DNA from 2 places in the Micrococcus sp. PSi08 genome. Region 2 is predicted to be linked to the other one. Evidence: riboswitches for the same ligand, from Rfam matches in the RefSeq annotation. Region 2 holds a riboswitch; the other holds the start of a gene.
What was found. A riboswitch is a leader RNA that binds a small molecule or an ion and turns the genes downstream of it on or off. The one in region 2 is predicted to bind S-adenosylmethionine.

Region 1: it holds a riboswitch for S-adenosylmethionine, as region 2 does, so the genes downstream of both, ACFI33_RS06525 (flavin reductase family protein) here and ACFI33_RS05325 (bifunctional o-acetylhomoserine/o-acetylserine sulfhydrylase) in region 2, are expected to answer to the same signal.

Annotation. Positions count from the first base shown of each region.
Region 1 covers NZ_JBHNYP010000014.1:51,878-58,971, reverse strand. The annotation lists gene ACFI33_RS06545 (acyl-CoA thioesterase) at 1-122, shown strand, start outside; gene ACFI33_RS06540 (FMN-binding glutamate synthase family protein) at 154-2,148, shown strand; gene ACFI33_RS06535 (MFS transporter) at 2,265-3,488, shown strand; gene ACFI33_RS06530 (cold-shock protein) at 3,552-3,755, opposite strand; gene ACFI33_RS06525 (flavin reductase family protein) at 3,994-4,518, opposite strand; SAM riboswitch class IV at 4,592-4,711, opposite strand; gene ACFI33_RS06520 (hypothetical protein) at 4,905-5,504, shown strand; gene ACFI33_RS06515 (RNA-binding S4 domain-containing protein) at 5,552-5,920, opposite strand; gene hisD (histidinol dehydrogenase) at 5,931-7,094, opposite strand, start outside.
Region 2 covers NZ_JBHNYP010000011.1:46,278-53,371, reverse strand. The annotation lists gene ACFI33_RS05335 (SGNH/GDSL hydrolase family protein) at 1-416, shown strand, start outside; gene metX (homoserine O-acetyltransferase MetX) at 492-1,622, opposite strand; gene ACFI33_RS05325 (bifunctional o-acetylhomoserine/o-acetylserine sulfhydrylase) at 1,619-2,986, opposite strand; SAM riboswitch class IV at 3,117-3,232, opposite strand; gene ACFI33_RS05320 (VOC family protein) at 3,410-4,045, shown strand; gene ACFI33_RS05315 (CPBP family intramembrane glutamic endopeptidase) at 4,064-4,960, opposite strand; gene ACFI33_RS05310 (phosphotransferase) at 5,101-6,177, shown strand; gene gatB (Asp-tRNA(Asn)/Glu-tRNA(Gln) amidotransferase subunit GatB) at 6,193-7,094, opposite strand, start outside.

The DNA.
Region 1 (7,094 bases), on a different contig from region 2:
ACCTCGCGGGGGAGCCGACGCTGCCGGAGTGGCTGCACGAGTGGCGGCGCAGCGTGGCCCTGCCGTCGGCCCGGACGCCCCTGCCCCACACGTGGGACCTCGACACAGTGCGGCGAGGATGAACGTTCGAGTGATATAGGGCACGATGGTCGGGTGAACAACAGACTCCTGATCGTCGCGACCCTCTCGCTGGCCGCGCTCGTCGTCGTGCTGGTGGCCGCCATCGGCGGCGGCGCGTGGTGGGTGCTGGCGGTGCTCCTGGTGGCGCTGCTCGTGCTCGCCGTGTGGGACATGACCCAGAAGCGGCACGCGATCCTCCGCAACTACCCCGTGCTCGGCCACATGCGGTACCTGCTGGAGTCGATCCGCCCCGAGATCCAGCAGTACTTCATCGAGCGCAACTTCGACGGCAAGCCGTTCGACCGGGACACCCGCTCGATCGTCTACGCCCGTGCGAAGGGACTGGACAGCCACAAGGCGTTCGGCACCGAGCGGGACACCTCGGAGATCGGCTACGAGTTCCTGTTGCACTCCACCGCCCCGGTCAACCCGCCGGAGGAGCCCCCCACGGTGCGGATCGGCGGCCCGGACTGCCGCCAGCCCGTGGACATCTCGCTGATGAACATCTCGTCCATGTCCTTCGGCTCCCTCTCCGCCAACGCCGTGGTCGCCATGAACAAGGGCGCCGGCCTGGGGGGGTTCATCCACGAGACCGGCGAGGGCGGCCTCACCAAGTACCACCGCGGCAACGGCGCGGACCTGTTCTGGGAGATCGGCTCCGGCTACTTCGGCTGCCGCAACGAGGACGGCACCTTCAGCCCGGAGAAGTTCGCCGAGAAGGCGGTGCTGCCCGAGGTCAAGGGCATCACCATCAAGATCTCCCAGGGCGCGAAGCCTGGCCTGGGCGGCATGCTGCCCAAGGAGAAGATCTCCCCCGAGATCGCCGAGGCCCGCGAGATCCCGATGGACAAGGACTGCCTGTCCCCGGCGTCCCACTCCGCGTTCCGCACCCCGCGCGAGATGGTCAAGTTCATCGAGCAGCTCCGTGAGCTCTCGGACGGCAAGCCGATCGGCATCAAGTTCTGCGTGGGCTCCCGCGTGGACGTGCTGGCCATGACCAAGGCCATCTGGGAGGAGCGGATCGCCCCCGACTTCATCATCGTGGACGGCTCCGAGGGCGGCACCGGCGCCGCCCCGCTCGAGTACTCGGACCGCGTGGGCACCCCGCTGACCGAGGGCCTCATGCTCGTGCACAACGCGCTCGTGGGCACCGGCCTGCGCCACATGATCAAGCTCGGCGCGGCCGGCAAGGTCGCCACCGGTTCGGACATCGTCAGGCGTCTGATCCAGGGCGCGGACTTCACCATGTCCGCCCGCGCGATGATGATGGCCACCGGGTGCATCCAGGCGCAGAAGTGCCACACGAACGAGTGCCCCGTGGGGGTGGCCACGCAGGACCCGCGTCTGATGCGCGCCCTCGACGTGGAGGACAAGGGCAACCGCGTCTTCAACTACCACCGCCTGACCGTGCGCGAGGCCGTGCAGATCATGGCGTCCATGGGTCTGACGCATCCGTCCCAGCTGAACACCCGCATGCTGCGCCGACGCGTGGACCACCTGAGCACCCGCTCGTACGCGTCCATCTACCACTGGCTGCGCACGGACGAGCTGCTCAACGACCCGCCTGCCGGCTGGGCCATGGACTGGGAGGAGGCGGACGCGGACCACTTCGGCGAGCACGCCCGCGTGGACTACCTCACCGAGCGCGACCCCGAGTGGCGCTCCGAGCTGCTGATCCCGGGCCGCGAGGCGGGCGGCGCCCCCGTGCAGGGCTCCCCCATCTCCGGGACGGGCTCCACGCTGGTCGACGCCCGGCAGACCGAGTCCGTGCCGCTGACGACGTCGCCGATGCCGCGCGTCAGCTCGCTGGGTGAGGGCGAGTCGCTGTGCACGCCCGGCGGCCGTCGTCGGGCCCCGCAGGATCCGGCACCCGCCGCCACCGCCGGCGAGACGCCCACCGACGAGAACGAGGGCCTGCCGGCGGAGGCCGGCGAGCGGCCCGAGCGCCAGGACGGCGAGGAGGTCACCCAGCGCGGGACCACCGGCCGCGTGGAGGGTGAGCACCGCGGCGAGGGCCGCGTCGGCTGACCTGTCCCCGCAGTCACCCCCGCTTTCGAGGCGGGAAATCCACCTCACACGACGCCCCCGGGCGCCCATGAAATAGATTTCCCGCCTCGTCGCGTGAGGGGTCGTAGCCTGGGGCCGTGACCCCGCCCGCCCCCGCCGCTCGCCGCCCCTCCGCGGCCCTGCTGTGGGTGCTGCTGGCGGCCATGGGCGCCGGCCCCCTGTTCAACTACGGCGTCTCCGCCTCCTCCACGGTCGTGATGGAGCGGCTCGACGTCACCTCGGGCCAGCTCGGCACCGTGATGACGGTCGTGTTCGCGGCGGCCGCCGTCACCTCCCTCGGCCTCGGCCGGGTCGCCGACCGCCTGTCCGCCCGCGCGCAGCTGAGCATCATCTTCGGCGGCACCGCCGCGGCGCTCGTGCTCGGCGCCGTCGCCCCGTCCCTGCCCGTGCTGTACGCGGCGGCCGCCGTCGCGGGCGTCACGCAGGCCATCTCCAACCCCACCACGAACCGGATCATCCGCACCGTGGTGCCGCCGGAGAGGCGCATCGGGTGGGTCGGGGTGAAGCAGTCCGGCGTCCAGGCGGCTCAGCTGGTCGGCGGCCTGTTCTTCCCGGCCGCGTCCCTCGCCCTCGGCTGGACGGGCGCCGCGTTGGGGGCCGCGGTGCTCACCGGGGCGCTCTGGGTGCTCGCCCTGGTCGCCGCCCCGCCGCTGCCCGGGGCGCCGCCGCCGGCCACCGGCCCCGTCGGCGGGCGACGACGGCGGGACACCTCGCCCCTGCCGGCCACGGTCTGGTTCTTCGCGGCGATCGCGTTCCTCACCGGCCTGGGCATGCAGGCCACGAACACGTACCTGCCGCTGTTCGCGGTCGAGACGCTGGGAATGACGCTCGTGGCCGGCGGCGCCGCGGCGGCCGTGTCCGGGGTGGTGGGGGTGCTCTCCCGGATCGGGTGGAGCCGGCGGATGAGTGCCGGAGACCGGCCCACCACCCTGCTGGCCGTGATCTGCCTGGGTGCGGTGGCCGGCGTCGTGGTGTTCCTCGCCGCGGACCTGCTGGACCTGCCGGCCCTGCTGTGGGTGGGCGCCGCGGTGCACGGCCTGACGGTGCTGGGCGCCAACGTGGTGATCAACGCGGGCCTGTTGAGCGAGGTGCCGGCCGAGCGGCTGGGCCGTGCGACCGGGGCGAACTCGATGGGCATGTACGCCGGCTTCGCCCTGGGCCCGCTGCTGATGGGCGTGCTGCGCGACGTCACGGGCGACTACCGGGCCGGCTTCGCGGTCGTCGCGGCCGGGTATCTGCTGGCCCTGGGCGTGGTGCTGCTGCTGCGTCGCCACGTGGGCCGGCGGGGCGTGGACGCCTGACACACGACGACGCCCCCGGTCCGTGTGGACCGGGGGCGTCGGAAGCCGTGCGTCAGGCGAAGATCAGAGCTTCGTCACGTTGGCGGCCTGGAGGCCCTTGGGGCCGTCCTGGGTCTCGAACTCGACGCGGTCGTTCTCCTGGAGCTCCTTGAAGCCGTTGCCCTGGATGGCGGAGAAGTGCACGAACACGTCCGCGGAGTTGTCCTCGGGGGCGATGAAGCCGTAGCCCTTCTCAGCGTTGAACCACTTGACAGTACCGACAGCCATGATGGTGTCCTTTCGATGTGCCCCCGCGGTGCGGTGGCGGTGTTGGACCGCGGCCCGGATGTGGGACGCGGGTGAAGCGGCGAGACTGAACCGCTTGCCCAACACTCATCGACGCCGGCGATGCCGGGCTGACGAGCAGTGAAGATGGCGGGATACAGCTTGATCAACTTCAGGCTCCATCATTGCACGGATCTCGCCGACCGGGAACCAGGGGCCCGATTGTTCACCTGGGGTTCGCTCAGAGCGCGCGCAGGCCGTGGAAGAGATTGCGGTGCAGGGCGGCCGGGGGAGCGGCGTCCGTGTGATCCGCGAAGGCCGTCACCTCCAGCAGCACCACCGTGTGGTCGCCCGCCGGGACCTCGGCGTGCACCCGCGTCTCGAGCCAGAGCGAGGAGCCCCCGATCAGCAGGGCGTCGTGCGGGCTGCGGTGCACGTCCAGACCGGCGAAGCGGTCGCCCTCGCGGGAGGCCAGCTGGCGGCACAGCGGCGTCTGGTCCGCCGCGAGCAGGGAGACGCCGATCGCCCCGGCCCGGCGCAGGCGCGGCCAGGTGCGGGAGCTGTTCTGCGCGGAGAAGGACACGAGGGCCGGCTCCCAGGAGATGCCCACGCCGAAGGACGAGGACACCATCACCTCGGGGACGCCGTCGGCGAGGCCCGCCAGCGCGACGACCCCGGTGGGGAATGCCGAGAGGCCGGAGCGGAGGTTGCCGAGGGACAGGTCGGTGTCCCACGCGGCGGTGTGGGGTTCGTGGGTCAGGGTCATGGCGCGCGTCCTCTTCCGATGACTGGCGCGGCTCCGCAGACGGCGGGAACGCGGATCGCCCGGATCCGCGGAGGCGCGGTACTTGCCCGTCGGGGTGTCCGAGGGGCCGAATCATCACCTGGAGCACCCCACTACTGCGTGAGAGGGTTGCCGTCCCGCCGGCCAGGGCCGTGAATGACGGGAACTCGTGATTCTGGGGATCAGCCTACGGAGGGGTCCGTGGGGTGGTCAAAGCGCGGCGGTCGCGCGGCGTCATCCGAGCTGCCCGATGTGATGCTTGACACACCGCGCATCGCCAGCCAGGATCAAGCCACTCGAGAGGGGGGACTCGAGACCGCAGCCCGCGGCCCCGCAATCGGTTCTCTGAGAGGGATCGGATCATGCGGATGGACATCGAGAAGAAGCGTGCGGCATTGTCGGCCGCCGTGGTCGTCGCGGCTCTCCTCGGTACCGCTATCTCGGGATGCTCCGCGTCCCCGGGCAGCGTCTCCTCCACCGCTGCGGCGTCCTCCGTCACCGTGACGTCAGCGGCCCCCTCGGCAACCCGGTCGGCCTCCGCCACCGGTTCGTCCGCGTCGTCACCCGCCGGTGAAGAAGCACTCCCCGCCGCGCTGTTCGAGGAGGACGGGATGACGTTGGTGGAGTACACGCGCCGGCATCCGGATGCGGACCATCTCGACCCGGAGAAGGAGTCCGTCCTGGAGGAGGCGGTCGGGACGGGCACACAGCAGATCACCGTGGACGCCCAACAGGGTGCGGTCCTTCGGGTCATCGTGCTGTGTCCTTCGGATGCCACCGGTGAGACGGAGATCCTGACCTCACGGGGTGGCGGGGGAACGAAGACCTGGATGGCCGGGTCGGAGGCGCTGTGCGGCGGCTGGTCGGCGGCGACTCCCCCCGTGGATGAGGCGGGGCCGATGACGTTCACCGTCACGGTGGACAATGACAAGCCGTTCCGGATGGTGCTGACCGCACCCTCCGCATGAGGCCGCCATCACGACGGCGGATGACGGCGCGGGGAGGACTGAGACGCTCAGCGTCGGTCGCGGCCGCGCAGCGCGTCCAGCTGCCGGCGGTCCCGCTTGGTGGGCCGGCCCGCGCCGCGCTCGCGGTACGGCACCGCGAGCAGCTCACGCGGCACGGGCGGCGGGGAGTGGTCCACGTACTGCTGCCGGGCCACGGGGGCGCCCACCCGCTTGGCGATCAGCCCCGTGACCTCGAGGATCCGCTCACCTCCGTCCTGGCGCACCCGCACCCGGTTCCCGACGACGACGGGCGTCGCCGCCTTCACGGGCTCGCCGTCGATGCGCACGTGGCCTGCGCGCACGGCCGCCGTGGCCGCGGACCGGGTCTTGTACAGCCGCACGGCCCACAGCCACGCGTCGATGCGGACGCCGCTCACGCCCGCCCCCTCACGCGAAGCGGGCGCGGATCGCGGCGCCGTGCGCGGGCAGGCGCTCGTCCTCGGCCAGCACGCCGATCCCGTCCGCGACCTCCTCGAGCCCGGTCTCCGTGTAGCGGATGCGCTGCTGCAGGCGCAGGAACGTCACGGTGTTCAGACCGGAGGAGTGCCGGGCCGTCCCCGAGGTGGGGAGCACATGGTTGGACCCGGCCGAGTAGTCGCCCAGCGGCACGGGGGCGTACGGGCCCACGAACACGGCGCCAGCGTTGCGGATGCGCCCCACGAGGGCCTCGGGGTCGCGCGTCTGGATCTCGAGGTGCTCGGTGGCGTAGCGGTCGGAGACCTCCACGGCCTGGTCCATGTCCCGCACCAGCAGCACGCCGGACTGCGGTCCGGTGAGCGCCTCACGCAGCTGCTCCTCGTGGAGCTGCCCGGGCACCTGCGCCTCGATCGCCGCCTGCACGTCCCGGAGCAGGTCCTCGGAGTCCGTGATGAGCACGGAGGCGGCCAGCGGGTCGTGCTCGGCCTGGCTGATCAGGTCCGCGGCCACCCAGTCGGCGCGAGCGGTGCCGTCCGCGATCACGGCGATCTCGCTGGGCCCTGCCTCGGCGTCCACGCCGATCACGCCCTGCAGCGCGCGCTTCGCGGCGGCCACATACACATTGCCGGGCCCCGTCACCAGGTCGACGGGCGCGCAGAGCCACCCGCCGTCGTCGTCCTTCACGCCGTGCGCCAGCATGGCCACGGCCTGGGCGCCGCCGGCCGCGTAGACCTCGTCCACGCCCAGCAGCGCGCACGCGGCGAGCACGGTGGGGTGGGGCAGGCCGCCGTGGTCCCGCTGCGGGGGTGAGGTCACCGCGAGGCTCCCCACGCCGGCGGCCTGCGCGGGCACCACGTTCATCACCACCGAGGAGGGGTACACGGCGCGGCCGCCGGGCACGTACAGGCCCACGCGGCCCACGGGGATCCAGTGGTTCTCCACGACGGCGCCCTCGCCGAGCTCGACCGTGGAGTCCTGGGGGTGCTGGGCGTCGTGCACGAGCCGGGCCCGGCGGATCGACTCCTCCAGGGCGGCGCGCACCCGCGGGTCGAGCCCGGCCAGGGCGGCCTCGAGCGCCTCCGCGGGCACGCGCAGGGCCGGCGGACGGACACCGTCGAACCGCTCAGCCAGCTC
Region 2 (7,094 bases):
TGGCGATCTACAACGAGAACGTGCGCACCATCGCGCTGCGGCACGACGCGCTGGTGCCGGACATGTGGTCGCTCAAGGACCTCGCCCGGCGGGAGATGTGGGCCGAGGACCGCCTGCACTTCTCTGCGCTCGGCCACCACACGATCGCCGCGATGGTGCTGGACACCCTCGGCGTGGAGCACGGCCTCGAGCACCTGCGCCTCTCCCCGCCGGCGCCGCGCACGTGGCGCGCGGCCCGCGCGTCGGACGCGGCGTGGGTGCGCACGCACCTGGCGCCGTGGGTGGTCCGCCGCCTCCGCGGCGTCTCCTCCGGCGACGGCGTCACGGCCAAGCGCCCCGTCCCCGAGCCGCTCTTCGGCGCGCCGATGCCGCGGGGCTCGGACCACACCGAGCCGCTGGACGTCGTCGAGCCCTGAGCCCGGCCGGCGGGAACCGGTGGCCGTTTCCCGAACGACAGTGCCGCGACACGCCGCCGTTTCCCGAACGAAAGCTCAGAGGGCGAGGGTGCGCTTCAGCGTGTCGGCCACCTGGCCGTATTCGGTGAGGAACCCGTCGTGGCCGATGGGCGAGGCGATCGTGTGCACCGGCGGCCGCGCGGGCAGCGCCGCCGCGAGCGCCTCGGACTCGGCCGGCAGGTAGAGCCGGTCCGAGTCGACGGCGGCCACGAACGCCCGGCCCCGGTAGTCCGCGAGCGCCGCCGCCACGCCGCCGCGCCCGCGCCCGACGTCGTGGCCCATGAGGGCCTCGGTGACCACGAGGTAGGAGTTCGCGTCGAACCGGTCGGTGAGCTTGGCCGCCTGGTGGTCCAGGTAGGACTCCACGGCGTAGCGCCCGCGCCCGCCCGGCACCCCGACGACGGCGCCGAAGGGATCTTCGACGCCCTGCGGTTCGCGGCCGAACCGCTGGCCGAGCTCGCCCGCCGTGCGGTAGGTGGTGTGGGCGATGCGCCGGGCGATGCCCAGGCCGGCCACGGGGCCGGGGCCGGGGTAGTAGTCGCCGCCCTGGAAGTCCGGGTCGAGGCGGATGGCCGCGGTCTGCGCCTGGCCCCACGCGATCTGGTCGGCGGAGGAGGCCGCGGTGGCGGCCAGCACGCCCACCCCGGCGACGCGCGCGGGGTGGGTCGCGGCCCACTCGAGGGCGCGGGCCCCGCCCATCGATCCGCCGATCACGGCACGCCAGGCGCCGATCCCGAGGTGGTCGGCCAGGCGCCGCTCGGCCTCGACCGCGTCCCGCAGCGTGAGGAACGGGAACCGGGAGCCCCAGGGCCGCCCGTCGGGCGCGGGCGTCGAGGGCCCGGTGGAGCCGTGGCAGCCGCCGATCATGGCGGGGGCGACCACGAACCACCGGTCCGTGTCCACGGCGCGGCCCGGGCCGACGAGGGCGTCCCACCAGCCCGGCGTCGGGTCCTCCTCGTGCGCGGCCACGTGCGCGTCGCCGGTGAGGGCGTGCAGCACGAGCACGGCGTTGGAGCCGTCGGCGGCGAGGGTGCCCCAGGTCTCGTAGGTCAGCTCGACGTCGGGCAGCAGCCCGCCGGTCTCGGTGCGCAGCTCGCCGACCCGCAGACGGTGGCGGCCGCCGCGGGGCAGCGCGGTGCGCGACGGACGCGTGGCAACGGCGGTCATGCCCGCTCCCCCGCGTCGTCGTCGCCGCGGCGAGCGGCGGCCGCGAAGCCGCGCTCGAGGTCGGCGAGGATGTCCTCGATGTCCTCCACGCCGAGCGAGAGCCGCACCAGGCCGGGGGTGACGCCGGCGGCGCGCTGCTCGTCGTCGGTGAGCTGGGAGTGGGTGGTCGAGGCCGGGTGCACCACGAGCGAGCGGACGTCGCCGATGTTGGCCACGTGGTGGTGCAGGGTGAGCCCGTCCACGAACGCGGCCCCGGCCTCGCGGCCGCCCGCGATCTCGAAGGAGACGAACGCGCCCGCGCCCTTCGGCAGGTAGCGCTGGGCGCGCTCGTGCCACGGGCTGGACTCCAGGCCGGCGTAGACCACGTGCTCGACGTCGTCGCGGCCCTCGAGCCAGCGCGCGACGGCGGCCGCGTTGGCCACCTGCCGCTCCATGCGCAGGGACAGGGTCTCCAGGCCGAGGTTCACCAGGAACGCGTTGAACGGGGAGATGGCCGAGCCGTAGTCGCGCAGCAGTTGCACGCGCGCCTTGAGGATGAAGGCCAGGTTGGCGCCGAGCGGCGAGCCCACCCCGAGGTCCCGCGCGTAGACGAGGCCGTGGTACGACTCGTCCGGCTCGTTGAAGCCGGGGTACCGCTCGGCGTGCTGCGCGTAGTCGAACGTGCCGGCGTCGACGATCACGCCCGCGATGGCCGCGGCGTGCCCGCCGAGGTACTTCGTGGCGGAGTGGGTGACGACGTCGGCGCCGTGTTCGATCGGCCGCAGCAGGTACGGGGTGGCCAGCGTGTTGTCCACGATCAGCGGCACGCCGGCCTCGTGGGCGGCGTCGGCGACGGCGCGCACGTCCAGGACGTCGCCGCGCGGGTTGCCGAGGGTCTCGCCGAAGAACGCCTTGGTGTTCGGCCGGACGGCGGCGCGCCAGGACTCGAGGTCGTCCGGGTCGGTCACGAACGTCGTCTCGACGCCGACCTTGGCGAGGGTGTGCTTGAACAGGTTCTGCGTGCCGCCGTAGAGGCTGGCCGAGGCGACCACGTGGTCGCCGGCGCCGGCGAGGTTGAGGATCGCGAACGTCGTCGCCGCCTGACCGGAGGCCAGCAGCAGCGCGCCCACACCGCCCTCGAGCGCGGCGATCTTCTCCTCCACCGGGCCCTGCGTCGGGTTGCCGATGCGGGTGTAGAGCGGGTCGAGGTCCTTGAGCGCGAACCGGTCCGCGGCCACCTGGGCGGACGGGAAGTCGTACGAGGTGGTCTGGAAGATCGGCAGGGCGGTCGCACCGAAGGCGTGCTGGCCGACGGCGACGCCCGCGTGGACCTGCGCGGTGGAGAAGCCCCAAGCGTCGGGGGTCGGGGTGGGCTGGTCGGTCATGGCGGACCCTCCTGAAGGGTTCAGGGGCCGGACCCGGCCGCCCCGCCCGCCGGCCGACGTGCCGATCCGGGGACCGGCGTCGTCGAGGTGCCGGAGATGACCCGGCGCCGTCGAGAGGGGCCGTGGGATCGGCCCGCGCTTGCCGGCATCCGTTGTGGGGCCGGCCTGGTCGTCACCCGGGGCACCCCACCGCGGAAGGAGGGTTGCCGGTCAGCATGCCGGGGCCTGTTGCTGACTCTCGTGACCGTATCCCCGAGTGTAGCCCGCCGCCCCGCCACGATTTCGTCACGCGTGTCACACGCGGATACGCTCTCCGCACGGGGCACCCGACCCGTCAAGGGCTCGACGCCCCGCGACTCGCACCAGGTCAACCCCCGGGGCAGCCCGGGAACGGAGAGGAACAGCGCAGTGCACACCTGTCGCATGGACCACGTGTCCTACGCCGCCGGCCCCGAGGGCCTGGACGCCACGGTCGCCCGCATCGCTGAGACGCTGGGCATCGAGCGGATCAAGGGCGGTGTCCACCCCCGCTTCGGTACGCAGAACGCCCTGTTCCCCATGGCGGGCAGGCAGTATCTGGAGGTCGTCGAGGCCCTGGACCACCCGGCCTCCCTCAGCGCGCCGTTCGGCCAGCTCGTGCGCGCCCGCACCGAGCAGGGCGGCGGCTGGATGAGCTGGGCGGTGGCCACCACGGACATCGGCCGGTTCGAGCGCCGCCTCGGCCGTGAGGCCGTCCCCGGCAACCGTCGCTTCCCGGACGGCCGGGAGCTGTCCTGGCGGCAGATCGGCGTCAAGGGAACCCTCGCGGACCCGCAGCTGCCGTTCATCCTGCGCTGGGCCGACGGTCAGGAGGACATGCACCCCTCGCAGGCGGCCGAGCCGCAGGCCACCATCGAGCGCCTGAACATCGCCGGCTCCCCCGAGCGCCTCGCCGAGTGGCTCGGCGACGACGAGGACGGCCAGGTCCAGGACGTGAACATCGAGTACGTCGCGCCCTCCGGCACCCCGGGCATCGTCTCGGTCACCTTCCGCACCCCGAAGGGCGAGGTCACGCTCTGAGCGCGGGGGCGGGGCCGCTCAGCCGAGCAGCCCCGCCCGCGCCAGCAGCGGGTAGCCGACGAACCCGACGGCGTCCAGCAGCGTGTGCGCGATGACCAGCGGCATCACCCGGCGCACCCGCAGGAACACGAGCGCGAACACCACGCCCATCAGGGCGTTGCCCACGCCCGGCCCGATCCCCTGGTACAGGTGGTACGCCCCGCGCAGCAGCGCGAGGGCGAGCACGACGACGGCCGCGCGGGTCGGCAGGTACAGCCCCTCGGCGCTCACCCACGACGACGGCACGGCCGGCGCCGGATCGTGCGCCAGGCCCGCGGCGCGCAGCCGCTGCAGATACCCGAGCCGGTCGACGAGCCAGGCGCCCACGATGACCTCCTCCAGCAGTCCGTGCCGCAGCGCGGAGAGCAGCAGGACCGGCACCTGGTACCAGCTCTCCCCGAGCGCCGAGCCGACGATCGCCGTCGTGATCCCCAGGGCCCGGCCGGCGGCGTAGACGCCGAGCGTGCCCAGCCCGATGGCCGCGAACAGGCCCAGGCCCCAGGCCAAGTCGCGGCCGGGGCGGCGCAGGTCGAGGCCGAGCACCCGGAACGGGTTCCGGCCGCGCAGGTGCATCAGGTGCAGCACGAGGGCCACCGGCACGAGCGCGAACCCGATGCCGAGCAGCTGATAGGTCAGGTCGAAGGCCCAGCGGTCGGCCAGGGCCGGGTTGAGGACGGTGGTCTGCTCGCCGAGCGGGGCCTGGGTGGCCTTGTCGATGAGCTGGACGATCGCGTAGACCGCCGACTTCCCCAGGGAGAGGCCGAGGACGATCGCGATCTCCCACCGCACCGTGCGCGCCGAGGGGGCGGGCAGCGCGGGGGCGGGTCGGACGGCCGGGCCGGCCGGGGTGCGGGACGTGCGCGGGGTGGCGGGCATGCCCTCCAGTATCCGCCCGCCCCCTCTCCCCCGGCCGCTTTCGAACGTGTGGTAGGGCCTCTCTCCCGTTCGAAAGTCCCCATTCCCCCGATGTCACGTTCGAAAGTCCGGGAGGGCAGAGGGAGGGTTAGCGTGGTCGTGTGGTCTCCCCGCCTGCCCCCAGCGAGCTCGAGCTGGTCCACCGCGCCCTGAGGCACCTCCGCCCCGGCCTCGACCCCGCCCTCGCCCGGCGGCTCCGCACAGCCGACTGGGCCGCGGCGTCCGTGGAGGAGGGCGGGCAGTTCCACCGGGTGCTCGTGCTCGAGGACGTCGGCGTCCTCCGGATGACGCGGGCCCACGAGGTCGGCGCCGCCCCCGCCGCGCGGTGGGCGCCCGAGCGGGACCCCGCGGCGCACCTGCCCCGGCGCCTGGCCCTCCTCGACGGGCTCGCCGCGGCCCTGGCCGAGCGCCGCGTGCCGTGGACCGTGCCGGTCGCCCTCTCGGACCCCGTCCCCGCGGGCCCGGGCGCCGCGGTGCTGCAGCGCTTCCTCCCGGGCGGACCGCACCCGCCGCACGAGGGCGATCCGGCCGTGCTGCGCGGCGTCCTCGACGACCTCGCCGCCGTGGACGTCACCGACCCGCGGATCGCCCCCCACCTCGGCCGCCCGTTCGCCTTCCGCGGCCCGTGGACGCCGGAGCGCGCCCGGCACGTCGCGGCGCTGCCGGGGGCGGTCGCCGCGCGCCTGGGCGCGTGGGAGGGGCACGACGTCGACGCGCGGCTGGGCGCCGAGGCGTGGCCGGACGCGGTGGCCGCCCTCGCGGACGCGGTGACGGCGTGGACCGCCGCGCCGCCCGTGCCGCCGTCGCTCGTGCACGGCGACCTGGCCGGGCACAACATGCGCTGGCGCGCCGTGCCCGAGGACGAGGACCCGCGCGCCCCGCTGCGCTGGGCGCTGGCCGGGGTGCTGGACTGGGACCTCGCGTGCGCGTGGGACCCCGCCCTCAACGTCGCCTACCTGGCGCTGTGGCATGGCGAGGAGAAGGTCCCCGACCTGGCCCGGGACGCGGCCGAGGCGCGCCGGGCCCGCGTGTGGCTCGGGGCGATGGCCCTGGAGACGCTCGACGACGCGGCGGCCCGGGACGCGATCGTCGGCGGGCTGGCCGCGGGGTCCTGGCGGCGCCTGCTGCGCAAGACCCTGCCCCGCGTGGCGCGGGCCCTCACCGCCCTGGGCGGCTGAGGGCCCGCGCGGTCGTCAGGACACGCCCAGGCGCTCCAGCACGATCTCCCGCACCCGGCCGGCGTCGGCCTGCCCGCGGGTGGCCTTCATGACCGGGCCGATCAGGGCACCGACGGCGGCCATCTTGCCGCCCTTGATCTTCTCGGCCACGTCCGGGTTGGCGGCGATCGCGGCGTCGACGGCCTCGGTGAGCGCGCCGTCATCGGACACCACGGCCAGGCCCTTCGCCGAGACGACCTCCTTGGGGGCGCCCTCGCCGTCGGCCACCAGGCCGAGCACCTGCTTGGCGATCTTGTCGTTGATCGTCTTCGCGGCGATCAGCTCCTCGACCTCCACCACGTGCGCCGGGGTGATCCCCAGCTCGGCGACGGCGACCTCACGGGCGTTCGCCAGGCGGGCGATCTCGCCCATCCACCACTTGCGGGCGGCCGCCGCGGAGGCGCCGGCCTCCACGGTCGCGACGATCTCGTCCAGGACGCCGGCGTTGACGACGTCGCGGAACTCCTCGTCCGAGAAGCCCCACTCGGCCTTGAGCCGCTTGTTCCGCACGGCCGGCAGCTCGGGCATGGCCGCGCGCACGCGCTCGACCCACGCGGCGTCCACGTGCACGGGCACGAGGTCCGGCTCGGGGAAGTACCGGTAGTCGTCCGCGTCCGACTTCGGGCGGCCCGAGGTGGTGCTGCGGGTGTCCTCGTGCCAGTGGCGGGTCTCCTGCGTCACGGTGCCGCCCGCGGCCAGCACCGCGGCCTGGCGCTGGATCTCGTGGGTGACCGCGTGCTGCACGGCGCGCGTGGAGTTCACGTTCTTCGTCTCGGTGCGGGTGCCGAACTCGGTGGCGCCCTTGGGCATCAGCGAGACGTTCGCGTCGCAGCGGACGTTGCCGCGCTCCATCCGCGCGTCGGAGATGTCGATGGCCT